Regions from separate parts of the Cellulosimicrobium sp. NPDC030954 genome, predicted to be linked through region 1. Evidence: riboswitches for the same ligand, from Rfam matches in the RefSeq annotation. Region 1 holds a riboswitch; each other region holds the start of a gene.

Region 1 (3,906 bases):
GGTGCGCACGAGGCCGCGGTTGTGCTCGAACGCCTCGCCGGCGTACCGGGCGTGGGCGCGGCGCACGTCGTCCGCGGCGAAGCCGTCGGGCGCGTCCACGGTGCCGGTGAGGATGCCGCGGCCCAGGGGTGAGAAGGGCACGAACCCGACGCCGAGCTCGCGCAGCGCGGGCAGCACCTCGTCCTCCGGGTCGCGCGTCCACAGGGAGTACTCGCTCTGCACGGCCGTCACCGGGTGCACCGCGTGGGCGCGGCGCACCGTCGCGGCGGACGGCTCCGAGAGGCCGATGCCGCGGACCTTCCCGGCCTCCACGAGCCCCGCGAGCGCACCGACCGTGTCCTCGATCGGGACCTGCGGGTCGACGCGGTGCAGGTAGTACAGGTCGAGCCGGTCCGTGCCGAGGCGGCGCAGGCTCGCGTCGACCGCCGCGCGCACGTACGCGGGGCGACCGTCGACCCGCCGGCCGTCCGGGTGCCCGCCCGCGGGCGGGAGCCCGAACTTCGACGCGAGGACGATCTGGTCGCGGTGCGCCCCGAGTACCCGGCCGATCAGCTCCTCGTTGCGGCCGTGCCCGTAGACGTCGGCGGTGTCGATCAGCGTCACCCCGAGCTCGAGCGCACGTCGCAGCACGGCCTCCGCCTCGGTGGCGTCCGCGGGGCCGTACGCGTCCGTCACGGACATGCCGCCGAAACCGACGGCCGCGACGGTGAGGGCGGCGTCCCCCGCGCCGAGCGTGCGCTGGGGGAGGAGGTGCAGGGCGGCAGGGGCGAGGTCGTCGGTCATGACGCCAGCGGACCACTCCGGGCGTCGCTCGGCAAGGGCCGCGGCGGGTCCTCTCACCTGGCGAGAGAACGTGACGCGCACCCCTCGCGACGGGCACCATCGGCCCGTGTCGCCGTAGGTCAGGCACGCCTGTCCTTGCTGGCGGGAGCGGGGAATCCTACCTAGTCTGGAATCGTTCAAGAGAACGAGCCACGAGGACGGCACCGACGGAAGCCGGGTGACCGCCGCACGTTCCGGGAGACCCCCGAGAGAGCGAGGAGCACCATGTCCGCACCCACCATCCACCGCGCCACCGCCCGATTCGAGGCGTCGGAGACGCTCCGCGCCCACCTGCAGCGCGTGCTCGTCGCGCTCGTCGACCTGCACGTCCAGGGCAAGCAGGCCCACTGGAACGTCACGGGCCGCGGGTTCCGCGACCTGCACCTCCAGCTCGACGATGTCGTGGACGTCGCGCGCGAGCACAGCGACACCGTCGCGGAGCGCATGCGCGCGCTCCAGGTCGTGCCCGACGGCCGGACCGAGACCGTCGCGACGACGACCGACCTCTCGCCGTACCCGGCCGGCCTCGTGTCCGTCGGCGACACGGTCGACGCGATCGTCGAGCGCATCGCCCAGACCGTCGAGGTCGTGCGCGAGGTGCACGACGGCGTCGACGCCGAGGACCCCACGACCGCCGACATCCTGCACGAGATCATCGCCGACCTGGAGAAGCAGGCGTGGTTCCTCTCCTCGGAGAACCGCGAGGCCTGACGAGCCCGTCGGCCCGGGCGTCGTGGTCGCACGAGGCCCGGGCCGCACGGCCTGCGCCGAGGGGCTCGGTCAGGCGACCGCGACGTGCCGGGATGCTCGTCCGGAGAGACCGAGCGTGTCGCGCAGCGTCGTCCCGGGGTAGGCCGTGCGGAACAGGCCGGCCCCCTGCAGGAGGCGCACGACCCGGCCGACGATCGCGTCGAGGTCGGTGCTCAGGGACGACGGGCGCAGGAGGAAGCCGTCTGCCGCACCGGCGCGCACCCACTCCTCGGCCGTGACCGCGAGGTCGCGCGCCGTGCCGACGTGCGTGAGGGAGTCCGTGTCCCACGAGACGCCCTCGAGGTCCTCGATCAGGTCGAGGCGCGCCTGGGCGCTCGCACGCGTGTCGCCGATGACCACGTACGCGTCCACGAGGACCCGCAGGGCGTCGGGGTCGCGCCCCGCGTCTGCCGCGGCGGCGCGCACCTGCGCCCGCCGGGCGACAGCCTCGTCCAGCGTCGCCGCCCGCACCCGGACCACGTCCGCGCGGCGGGCCGCGAGGTCCAGCGACGCGGGCGTGCTCGCTCGCACGACGACGGGCGGCCGGCCCTGCGGCGGCCGCGGCGTGCTGGACGGCCCCGCGACCGCGAACCGGATGCCCTCGTGGTCGACGTGGCGGAGCTGCTCGCGATCACCGGGCCGGCCGGTCGCGACGTCGCGGGTCTCCGCGTCGTCCTCCCACGAGTCCCACAGCCGCGTGACGGCCTCGACGGCCGCGCCCGCCTCCGCGACGGCGCCGGGCTCGTCCTGCGCGCCGTCGGGCCCGGACGCCGCGGCCTCTGCCGGCGTGGTGGACCACCCGACCTGCCAGCCGGCGCGTCCAGAGCTCACGTGGTCGATCGTCGCGATCGCGGTGGACACGTGGAAGGGCTCGGTGTGCGTCGTCGTCACGGTCGGGACGAGGCCGATCCCCGCGCTGCGGGGCGCGAGGCGGGAGGCGACGAGCGCGGCGTCGAGCCGGCCCCGGACGGACCCGTCGCGGCTCGGCCGGAGCGTGAACGCGTCGTCGAGCGTGACGAGGTCGAGCAGGCCGCGCTGGGCGGTGGCGACGAGCTCGACGAGGCGCTTCCCGTCGAAGAGCCGCTGGGCCTGGGTGCCCACGGTCCGCCAGGCGGCGGGGTGCGCGCCGGCGTCGGTGAGGTCGACGCCGAGGTGGAGCGTGCGGGCGGGGCGGGGGTCGGACATCGCGAGGTTCCGTTCTCGGTGCTGCCAGCGCAGCGCCGACGCCGTCGCCGGTAGAGCGCCGACGACGCTCGGGGCGCGGCGGGTGCGGAGGTGGGCAGGGCTGCTCCGCCGCGGGGTGGCAGGACGGGGCGCGGGAAGCCGGGGGCGACGGGCCACGCGCGGGGCGCGCGGGCCTCTTCGGTGGCGGTTCGTCGTCAGCGACAACAGGTGGCGCGCGCGGGACCCGCGGTCCCGAGTGCGCGCGCGGCAGAGGCGCCCGCGGGTGGACGGGGGCACGTCGAGGCGTGCGCGGCGGTCACCGGGGTGCTCACCGCGGTGCTCACCGCGGTGCTCGACTCCCGCCGGTCCATCGTCCGTCTCCTTCGTGCCCGTCGCCGGGCTCCGCGTCCTTGCCCCGCGCCGCGCGTGGTCCGCGCGACGCGGGACCCGGTCCTCACCCGGGGCACCCCACCGCGCGGGAGGGTTGCCGTCCGACGAGCCGGGGCTTGGCGTCGGAGCTCATGACCATGTCCTGTGACCGGGGTACGTCGACCTCGGTTGCGCGGGAACTTACGAGCGGCCGCCGCAGGGTGTCAACGCGCCGAGGGGACCTTCCCACATACTGGACTTGATCGGTCAACTTTCTGCCGCCCGAGGCGCTGCTTGCACCGAGTGCATCGATGCACTTAGTGTCAAGAGGTGCCCCTCCCCTCCGCGACCGACCCGTCGGGCGTGCCCGTGACCGACCCGACGACGGGCTCCGCGCCCGCCCCCCCGACCGGCTCCTCCACCGACCGCCGCGCCGCGCTGCGCGCACGGCACCGGCGGGCGATCGTCGACGCGGCGGCGTCGCTCATGGAGGAGAACGGCGGCACCCGGTTCACCGTCGACGAGCTCGCGGCCCGCGCCGACGTCGCGCGGCGCACGATCTTCAACCACTTCGCGTCGCTCGACGACGTGGTGGTCGAGGTGTGCGAGGATGTGCTGGGCACCGTGGTCGACGCGCTCGGGGCGAGCGCGGCCGACCCCGGCACCGACCGCACGACCCCGCTCGACGACCTCACCGCGGCGCTCCGCGGCACCGACCTCGTCGGCCCGATGTCCTACCTCACGCGCGCACTCGGCGGCACCGCGACCGAGCCCACCCCGCGCGTCACGACGATGGTCGTG
Region 2 (3,906 bases), on a different contig from region 1:
CCGACTTCGTCCACGCCCGGCTCGACTCCGTCGTCGCGCGCCGCGTCACGAGCGTGCTCGTGCTCGTCATCGGGTGGCTCTACGTGGTGCCGCAGCTCCACGGCGCGGCGCTCGTCATCACGAGCGTCGCGCCCGTCCCGCCGTGGGTCGGGTCGGTGGGGATCGCGGTCGTCGTGAGCGCCGTCGTCGCGGCGGGCGGCATGCGCTCCATCACGTTCGTCCAGGCGTTCCAGTTCTGGGTCAAGCTCACCGCGCTCGCGCTGCCCCTCGTGTTCGTGCTCATGGCGCTCGGCGGCGCGTTCGAGCCCGGGGGTGCCAGCGTGACCTTCGACCCCGCCGCCGTGTTCCCGCACGACGCCGGGCCCGGCGGCCTCGACGCGTACGCGACCGTGTCGCTCCTGCTCGCGCTGCTGCTCGGCACGACCGGCCTGCCGCACGTCCTCGTGCGCTTCTACACCTCGCCCGACGGCGGCTCGGCCCGCCGCACGACCGTCGTCGTGCTCGTGATGATCAGCGTGTTCTACATGGTGTCCAGCACGCTCGGGCTCGTCGCCCGGGTCGTCGCGCCCGACCTCGCGACGCCCGGCGTCGCGGACACCGTCGTGCTCACCCTGCCGACCCGCCTCGTCCCCGGGCTCGGCGGCGAGCTGCTCGCCGCGCTCGTCGTCGCCGGGGCGTTCGCCGCGTTCCTCGGCACGTCGTCGGGGCTGGTCGTGGCGCTCGCGGGCGTCGTGAGCCAGGACCTGTTCGGCGGGACCGTGCGCTCGTTCCGCTGGTCGGCGGTCGCGTGCACGCTCATCCCGCTCGCGTTCGCGCTCGTCACCATCCCGCAGGGGCTCGTGACGAGCGTCGGGACGGTGTTCGTGTTCGCCGCCTCCGCGCTGTCGCCGGTGATCCTGCTCGGCGTGTGGTGGCGCCGCCTCACCGCACGCGGCGCGGTGGCGGGGATGGTCGTGGGGTCCGTCCTGTGCGCGACGGCGCTGCTCGCCTCGTCCGCGCTCGTCGCCGCGGGCTACGGTGCCGGCCCGACCGGGGATGCAGCCGACGGCGTCCCCGGCGTCGTGCGTGCCCTGCTCGCCCAGCCCGCGGCGTGGACCATCCCGCTCGCGACCGCGACCGTCGTCGTCGTGTCGCTCCTCGACCGGCACGGCCCGCCCCTGCGCACCGACAGGTTCCTGCGGCGCCTGCACGTGCCGGAGCTCCGGCGTCGTTGACGACGGTGTGAAGCCTGAGATCTGTAGCGTGGAAAGCGTGAAATCTGTAGCGCAGGAGCCCTGACCTGGTCAGATCCAGCGCGCGCCGATCTCGTCGTGGAGCTGCTGGGTCTTCTGCACGCGCAGGACGCCGTCCTCGACCGCGGCCTCCAGGCCGACCTCCCGTGCGATCGCGACGATCGCGTCGCGCTGCTCCGGGTGGTCGTCGGCGTCGCCGCCGTCCCACAGCTCGAGCCACCGGTCGGTGGGGTCGTCGCTGCCGCAGTCGGCCCACACCCGGCAGATCCGGTCGAGCTCGTCCTGGGTCATCGGGCGGGTCGGGGTGGCGTACACGCGGGCTCCTCGGTTCGTCGCTGTCTGAGGCTGTCGGCTCACCGTAACCACTGCCGGCGGGCCAAGTACGCACCACGGAGGTATGGTCCGATCGCATGCAGCCGATGCCTTCCGCCGAGATGGTCTCGCTCATCTCCTTCCTCGCCGCTCTGCTGATCTTCTTCAGCATCGACGTGCGGACCCGAGACACGCAGGATGACGCTCCCTGGCACAGCCACCTGTTCTCGTGGTCGTCGCGCCTGGGCGGGGTCTCGACGGCCCTGGCCCTCTCGCTGGGCTGGATCGATCTCTTCCTTCCGGACGAGGACAGCCCGATCCACGTCGCGTTCGTGGCGGTCCCCGGGACGCTGGGTGTCGTGTGCGCGATCGTCCTGGGCGTCGAGATGCTGTGGCAGCGAGATCGCACCTGAGCGAGCCTGGTGGCGCGGTCCGTCCGACACGGGGACCGATGTCGCCCGTCTCAGCAAGCGGTCACTCTCGACCGCATGTCGGATGGGTCGTAGGATCGTGCCAACCATCCAGAGCGGTCGAGAGTCCTGGCTCGACGACACCGCAGCAACCCGCCGACGGAAGCCTCCCGAGGACAAAGGTGCTAACGCCAGGGTCGATGGAGCGACTAATGGTCTCAGAGGCATCCTTCGCGCACCGTCCGGGCAGCACGTGCCCGACGGCGGTCGCGCACGCACGCACCCCGGGCGAGGCGACGTCGTGAGCGTCGCGGACGCCGTCGGGCAGGCCCACGGCGGGGCGGCACGGCCGACGGTCTCGTTCGAGCTCATGCCCCCGCGGCGCCCGGACGCGGCGCCCAAGTTCTGGGAGACGGCACGCCGTCTCGTCGCGACGCACCCCGACTTCGTGTCCGTGACGTACGGGGCGGCGGGCACCGACCGTGCGACGGCTCGCCAGGTCGTCGGGCGGCTGCTCCAGGGCACGCCCGTGCTGCCGATCGCGCACCTCACGTGCGTCGGGGCGTCGCGCGAGGACGTCGAGGAGGTCATCTCCGACTTCCTCGACGAGGGCGTGCGCAGCTTCCTCGCGCTGCGGGGCGACCCGCCGCGCGACCAGCCGGACTGGCAGCCGGCGCCCGACGGCGTGCGGTCGTCGACCGAGCTCGTCGCGCTCCTGCGCGAGGTCGAGGCATCGCGCTGCGCGGCCGACCCGGCCGCGGCGCTGCGCGGCGCGGCCCGGCCGCTGACGATCGCCGTCGCGACGTTCTGCGACGGCAACCCCGCCGCCGGCACGACGCGCACGCAGGAGGTGCGCCGCCTGTGGCAGAAGCAGCAGGCCGGCGCGAGCTTCGCGATCACGCAGCTCTTCTACGACGCGTCGTCGTACACCGACTTCGTCGCCGAGGCCCGCGCGGCCGGCGTGACGATCCCCATCCTCGCCGGGCTGCTGCCCACGACGGAGCCCGCGCGGCTCCGCCGCGTCGAGGAGCTCACGGGCGTGCGCGCGCCCCAGCACCTGCTGGACGCGCTCGACGCCCTGCCCGACCCGGAGGCGCAGCACGCCTACGGGATCGCGTACTCGGTCGACCTCGCGCAGCGCGTCCTCGACGCGGGTGCGCCCGGTCTGCACGTGTACACGTTCAACAAGCACCGCGCCGCTCTTGACCTGCTCGAGGGTGTCCGCCTCGGCGGCGGGTCGGCCGGGACGGGAGGCAGCGCCAGCGCTGCCGCCGCCCCGCTCGTCCCGGACCTGGCCAGCGGGCCGTGGGTCACCGGCACCTCCCTGCCCACGACGAGCGCCGCCACGCACGGCACGCCCGTCTGACCGGTCCTCCGGACCAGCAAGAGGTTTCGATCATGACCACTTCCGTACCCTCCCCTACCCAGATCCAGGCCGGCTTCCCCGCCGGCACCGTGCTCGGCTACCCCCGCATCGGGCGTCGCCGCGAGCTCAAGAAGGCCGTCGAGGCGTTCTGGGCCGGGCGCACGAGCGCCGACGAGCTCGAGGCCACGGCCCGCGAGCTGCGCCTCGCGACCGCGCGCCGGCTCGTGGACCTCGGCCTCGGTGCCGACGACGCGGCGGTCCCCGGGTCGTTCTCCTTCTACGACCAGGTGCTCGACGTCGCCGCCTCGCTCGGCGCGGTCCCGTCGCGGTTCGCGTCGCTCACCGACGACGCCGGCCGCCTCGACCTCGCGGGCTACTTCACCGTCGCGCGCGGCCAGGGCGACGACGCCCCGCTCGAGATGACCAAGTGGTTCGACACCAACTACCACTACCTCGTGCCCGAGATCGGCCCGGACACCCCGATCCGGTTCGTCGACGACCGCATCGTGCGCGAGTTCGTCGAGGCCAAGGAGGCCGGCGTCGTGACGCGGCCCGTCGTCGTCGGGCCGGTGACGTTCCTCGCGCT
Region 3 (3,906 bases), on a different contig from region 1:
CGGCGACAAGGTCGTCCACGCGCTGAGCGAGCGCGGCGTCAAGGCGAAGTTCATCCAGGACGACGCCGCGACCGGGACCGGGAGCGTGCTCGTCATGACCATGCACCGCTCCAAGGGCATGGAGTTCAAGCGCGTCATCCTGTTCGGCGTCTCGTCGGACGAGCAGGGCTGGGGCTACGGGTTGTCGGCCCTGCCGGAGGCCGATCGCGCCGACGGCGAGCTGCGCGAGAGGTCCCTGCTCTACGTCGCGGCGACCCGTGCACGCGACGAGCTGGTAGTCCTGTGGAACGGTCGCCGCAGCGACCTGCTCCCCGCCCACGCCGAGGCGGCAACCGTCTCCTGACCGTTTCCCGGCCGGGGGCGGGCGCCGTCAGGCGTCCGCCCCCGACCCGACGGGTGCCCAGGCCTCCGCTTCCGTGAGCCGTCGTCGCACGGCCTCTCCCCCGACGCCCTCGATCCACGACCGGTCGCCGACGACGACGAGCAGCGAGCGGGCGCGTGACAGGCCGGTGTAGAGCATCTCGCGGGCTCGCGCCTCGTCCCGCACGCCGTTGACGGACAGGACGACCGCAGGGCGTTCGAGGCCCTTGAACCCGAGGACGTGCCCGAAGAACACGTCGTCCTCCGCGAAGAACGCGTCCCAGTAGGCGGCGTACCCGCCGAGGGTGACCTCGTTGACCTGGGCGGGGTGGCGCCGGCCCGTGGCCAGGAGCGCGACCTGGCCGGGGTTCCACCCTTCGTCGAGCAGCGCTTCGACGGCGTCGTCGGCGGCTTCCACGGCTGCGGCGGCGGGCACGTCGACGATCCGTACGCGGGGGCCGTTCATCCCTCGTGGGGTGAGGGTGTCGGGTGAGAGCGCGCCGAACACCTGGGCGATCTGCTTCGTGGAGCGCAGGTTCTCGCGCAGTGTCACGGGGACGAGCTGGAGCGGTACGTCGGCGGCGCGGGGGAAGACCCGTTGCGCGTCGTCGAGGAAGACGTAGAGGCCTCCCTCGTCCGGGTCGCGCAGGCACCGCAGGAGCGACGGCCACCAGAGGTCGCCGAAGTCCTGCGCCTCGTCCACGACGACGGCGTCGAACAGGTCCGTCGACGGACGCTCGCCCGCGAGCCGGCCGAGCTCGGTCGGCAGGTGCCGCTCCCAGTAGTCCGGGTCGTCGTCGGCGCCGCGCTCGGCGCCCCAGCTCAGCGGCAGGTCGTGGAACAGTCCCACGTAGGCGGGACGGTCGCGCGCCGGCCACGTCTGGGTGACGCGTTCGAGGTAGCGCCCGAGCCCCCGCGAGTAGCAGAGCAGGGCGACGCGCTCACCCGCCCGCGCACGCCGGCGCGCCTGCTCGAGCGCGAGCCACGTCTTGCCCGCCCCCGCGCCGCCGACGACCCTCATCCGGCGCACCTCGGAGAGCGCGTCGAGCACGCGGGCCTGGTCGCGGGTCATCTGCTCCAGGCGCGTCTCGTGCTCCAGGGCGAGCGACAGGTGCTCCGTCTGGCTGGGGAAGCCACCGGCGAGCGAGTCCACGAGGGCGGGGACGTCGTCGACCGCGAGCCCGGCATGGCCCTGGCCGTGCCGCTCGACGGCGCGCTTCACCCGCTCGGCGACGCCGCCCGACCGCTCCAGGTCGCCGCGGTCCACGAGCATGTCCCGCGGAAGGTCGACCGTCTCCCAGTCGCGCGGGACGTACCGGTGCGGGAACGCCACGAGGTGCGCGGTGCGCGCCTCTGCGGCCCACAGGTCGCGACGGCGCAGCAGGGCCTGCAGCGCGTGCCGAGCACCCTGGACCTGGCGCACCGGGTCGATGCGGTGCCGCCGGGGACCGTTGCCCTGGAACCAGGTGCCGTCGACCCGGTCGATGTGCCCGCCCTTGACCTCGATCGCGGCGAGCCCGACCCCTGGCCAGGCGACGAGGACGTCGATCTCGTACTCCTGCTCGTCCTCCTGCACGTGCACCCCGTGGAACAGCACGACGTCGTCGGGGAGCTGTTCGCGCAGCGCGTCCCACACGGCGCGCTCGGCGCCGCCGTCGTCGGGGAACGTCGGGTCGGGCGGGAACGCGAGCGGCATGTGCCGTTCGTACCGCACCGTGCCGACGACGTCACGGGTCTGACGACCTGCGGTCTCCCGCGTCACGGGATTTCACCCGCTGCGACGGCCACGGGGCTCGCGGGGTGCACGGCCCGTGCCCACGCGAGGAACGCGGCGCGGCGGGACACGGAGTCCGGCCCGCCGCCACCGCGGGTGCGCCAGTGGTCGAGTCGCGCAAAGTGCCGCACCGTCATGGGTGGCTGGGGCTCGACCCGGCGGTCGGGCTTCCTGTCCCAGAACGGTGCGTTCGTGTCGAGCTCGACGACGCCGAGGCCGCTCTCGCGCGCGCGCCGCCACCGCGTCGGGAACACGAGCGTGACGTAGGCCTCCATGCGCCGCAGCGTCTGGTGGTCCTGCGTGATCCCGGTCAGGGGTTCGGCACCGAGCGACGTGGCGATCGCGGCGTCGATCTTCTGGCACGCGTCGCACACGCGCCGCTCGATGTGGAAGCGGCTCGTCATCTGGACGCGTTCGCTCAGGCAGACGTGGCAGAGACGCAGGAACGGGTTGAACGAGCACCCGCGCGACGGGACCGGGCGCGGGTGCCCGGTGTGGACCGGGCACACGAGGTGCCCCTCGTCGCTCACGAGCAGCTGGCACGGGTCGTCGGTACGGACCCACAGGGTCATGGTCGGGGTCGGGTTCATCGGAGCAGCCCTTCGGTCAGGGCCGACGGCACCCGGGCGCGCAGCAACGCACCGAGGCGGACGTCGACCTCGCACTTCCCTGACCGTTCGGCCAGGGCCGGTCTTCCTCCTGGGGCACCGTGCGCGAGGGGCGCGGTTGCCGGACCGGCACGCGGAGGGCGTCTCGCCGGTCACTCGTGACCTGGGCAGATGTCTACCTCACCCGCTGATCGGACGCAACCTCGCTCCCCGGGCTGGCCGGGCCGTGCACCGGCCGGAGCGGCTCCAGACCGGGGTGATCTCTCAGCGCCTGCTCACCGTGCGTCCTGTACAGGGTCATCACCGCGGCGAAGGGGGCGTGGTCGCCGGTGAGCAAGAGCGGCTCGGTCGAGGAGAACTGGCAGACGAGGGCCCACCCGCCGGGTTCGGGGAACACCGCCGTCATCGCGGAGTAGTCGAACGACAGCCATCGCCCATGCACCTGGACCAGCAGCCGGTGGTTGCTCACGACGAGCCGGGAGACGCAGCGCTCACGCCACTGCTCTCGGGCCTGCGCCTGGGCGGCGCTGCGCTCGGCGGCGTTGGCGATCGCCGTCACGGCAAGGCCGGTGAGGACGAACGACGGCCGCCCGTAGTAGAACCCCGACGTCTGCGTGTAGCTGACAGTCGTCCCGTAGTAGCGCGCGTACCCGGCGGGCACGTCGCAGAAGAACTCCTCGCCCGCGTACGGGACGACGTCCCACACCCGCAGCGTGGGCGGAACCTCCCGCGCGAGGAGATGCCGGTGCAGGCCCTGGGCGTTCGCCCACGCGTGCGCGGCGGCGTCGCGCCGGCCGATCTCGGCACGCTCGGTCGCAGAGAACCGACCGCGGCTGCGCCGGTGCTCCCGGAATGTCCTGGCGCCCTTTGCGATCGCGACAGCGAGCAGGGCGACCGGCCCGAGGAACGCCACGGCGACCACCAGGAGCACGAGGAACGCCCACGCCCCGTGGTAGAGCTCGTGCCGGTTGAGCGCGTCGAGGGCGAGGACGCAAGCGAGGAACACGGCGGGTGCGGCGACGAGCGGCACGACCCATCGTGCGTGCCGCCGGACTCGTCCCGCCCTCGCCGCCGCGCGCGGATCCTCCATGAAGCAGCCCCCTGCTCACGTCGTGCGTCGGGTACTCACCCGCCGTCTCTGGAGGCACGGTAGTCGACTCTCTG

The links. A riboswitch is a leader RNA that binds a small molecule or an ion and turns the genes downstream of it on or off. The one in region 1 is predicted to bind S-adenosylmethionine.
Region 2: linked by a shared signal. The riboswitch ahead of ACZ402_RS13245 (methylenetetrahydrofolate reductase) and the one ahead of ACZ402_RS01275 (LLM class flavin-dependent oxidoreductase) in region 1 are both predicted to bind S-adenosylmethionine.
Region 3: linked by a shared signal. The riboswitch ahead of ACZ402_RS11825 (hypothetical protein) and the one ahead of ACZ402_RS01275 (LLM class flavin-dependent oxidoreductase) in region 1 are both predicted to bind S-adenosylmethionine.

Annotation. Positions count from the first base shown of each region.
Region 1 is NZ_JBVIFN010000001.1:300,224-304,129, reverse strand. Features, by position in the region: gene ACZ402_RS01285 (aldo/keto reductase) at 1-783, opposite strand, end outside; gene ACZ402_RS01280 (Dps family protein) at 1,048-1,533, shown strand; gene ACZ402_RS01275 (LLM class flavin-dependent oxidoreductase) at 1,603-2,757, opposite strand; SAM riboswitch class IV at 3,138-3,263, opposite strand; gene ACZ402_RS01270 (TetR/AcrR family transcriptional regulator) at 3,436-3,906, shown strand, end outside.
Region 2 is NZ_JBVIFN010000006.1:57,023-60,928, forward strand. Features, by position in the region: gene ACZ402_RS13230 (sodium/solute symporter) at 1-1,214, shown strand, start outside; gene ACZ402_RS13235 (hypothetical protein) at 1,284-1,547, opposite strand; gene ACZ402_RS13240 (hypothetical protein) at 1,643-1,957, shown strand; SAM riboswitch class I at 2,059-2,161, shown strand; gene ACZ402_RS13245 (methylenetetrahydrofolate reductase) at 2,325-3,320, shown strand; gene metE (5-methyltetrahydropteroyltriglutamate--homocysteine S-methyltransferase) at 3,353-3,906, shown strand, end outside.
Region 3 is NZ_JBVIFN010000005.1:77,803-81,708, reverse strand. Features, by position in the region: gene ACZ402_RS11835 (3'-5' exonuclease) at 1-343, shown strand, start outside; gene ACZ402_RS11830 (nuclease-related domain-containing DEAD/DEAH box helicase) at 371-2,056, opposite strand; gene ACZ402_RS11825 (hypothetical protein) at 2,119-2,724, opposite strand; SAM riboswitch class IV at 2,791-2,906, opposite strand; gene ACZ402_RS11820 (hypothetical protein) at 2,918-3,772, opposite strand.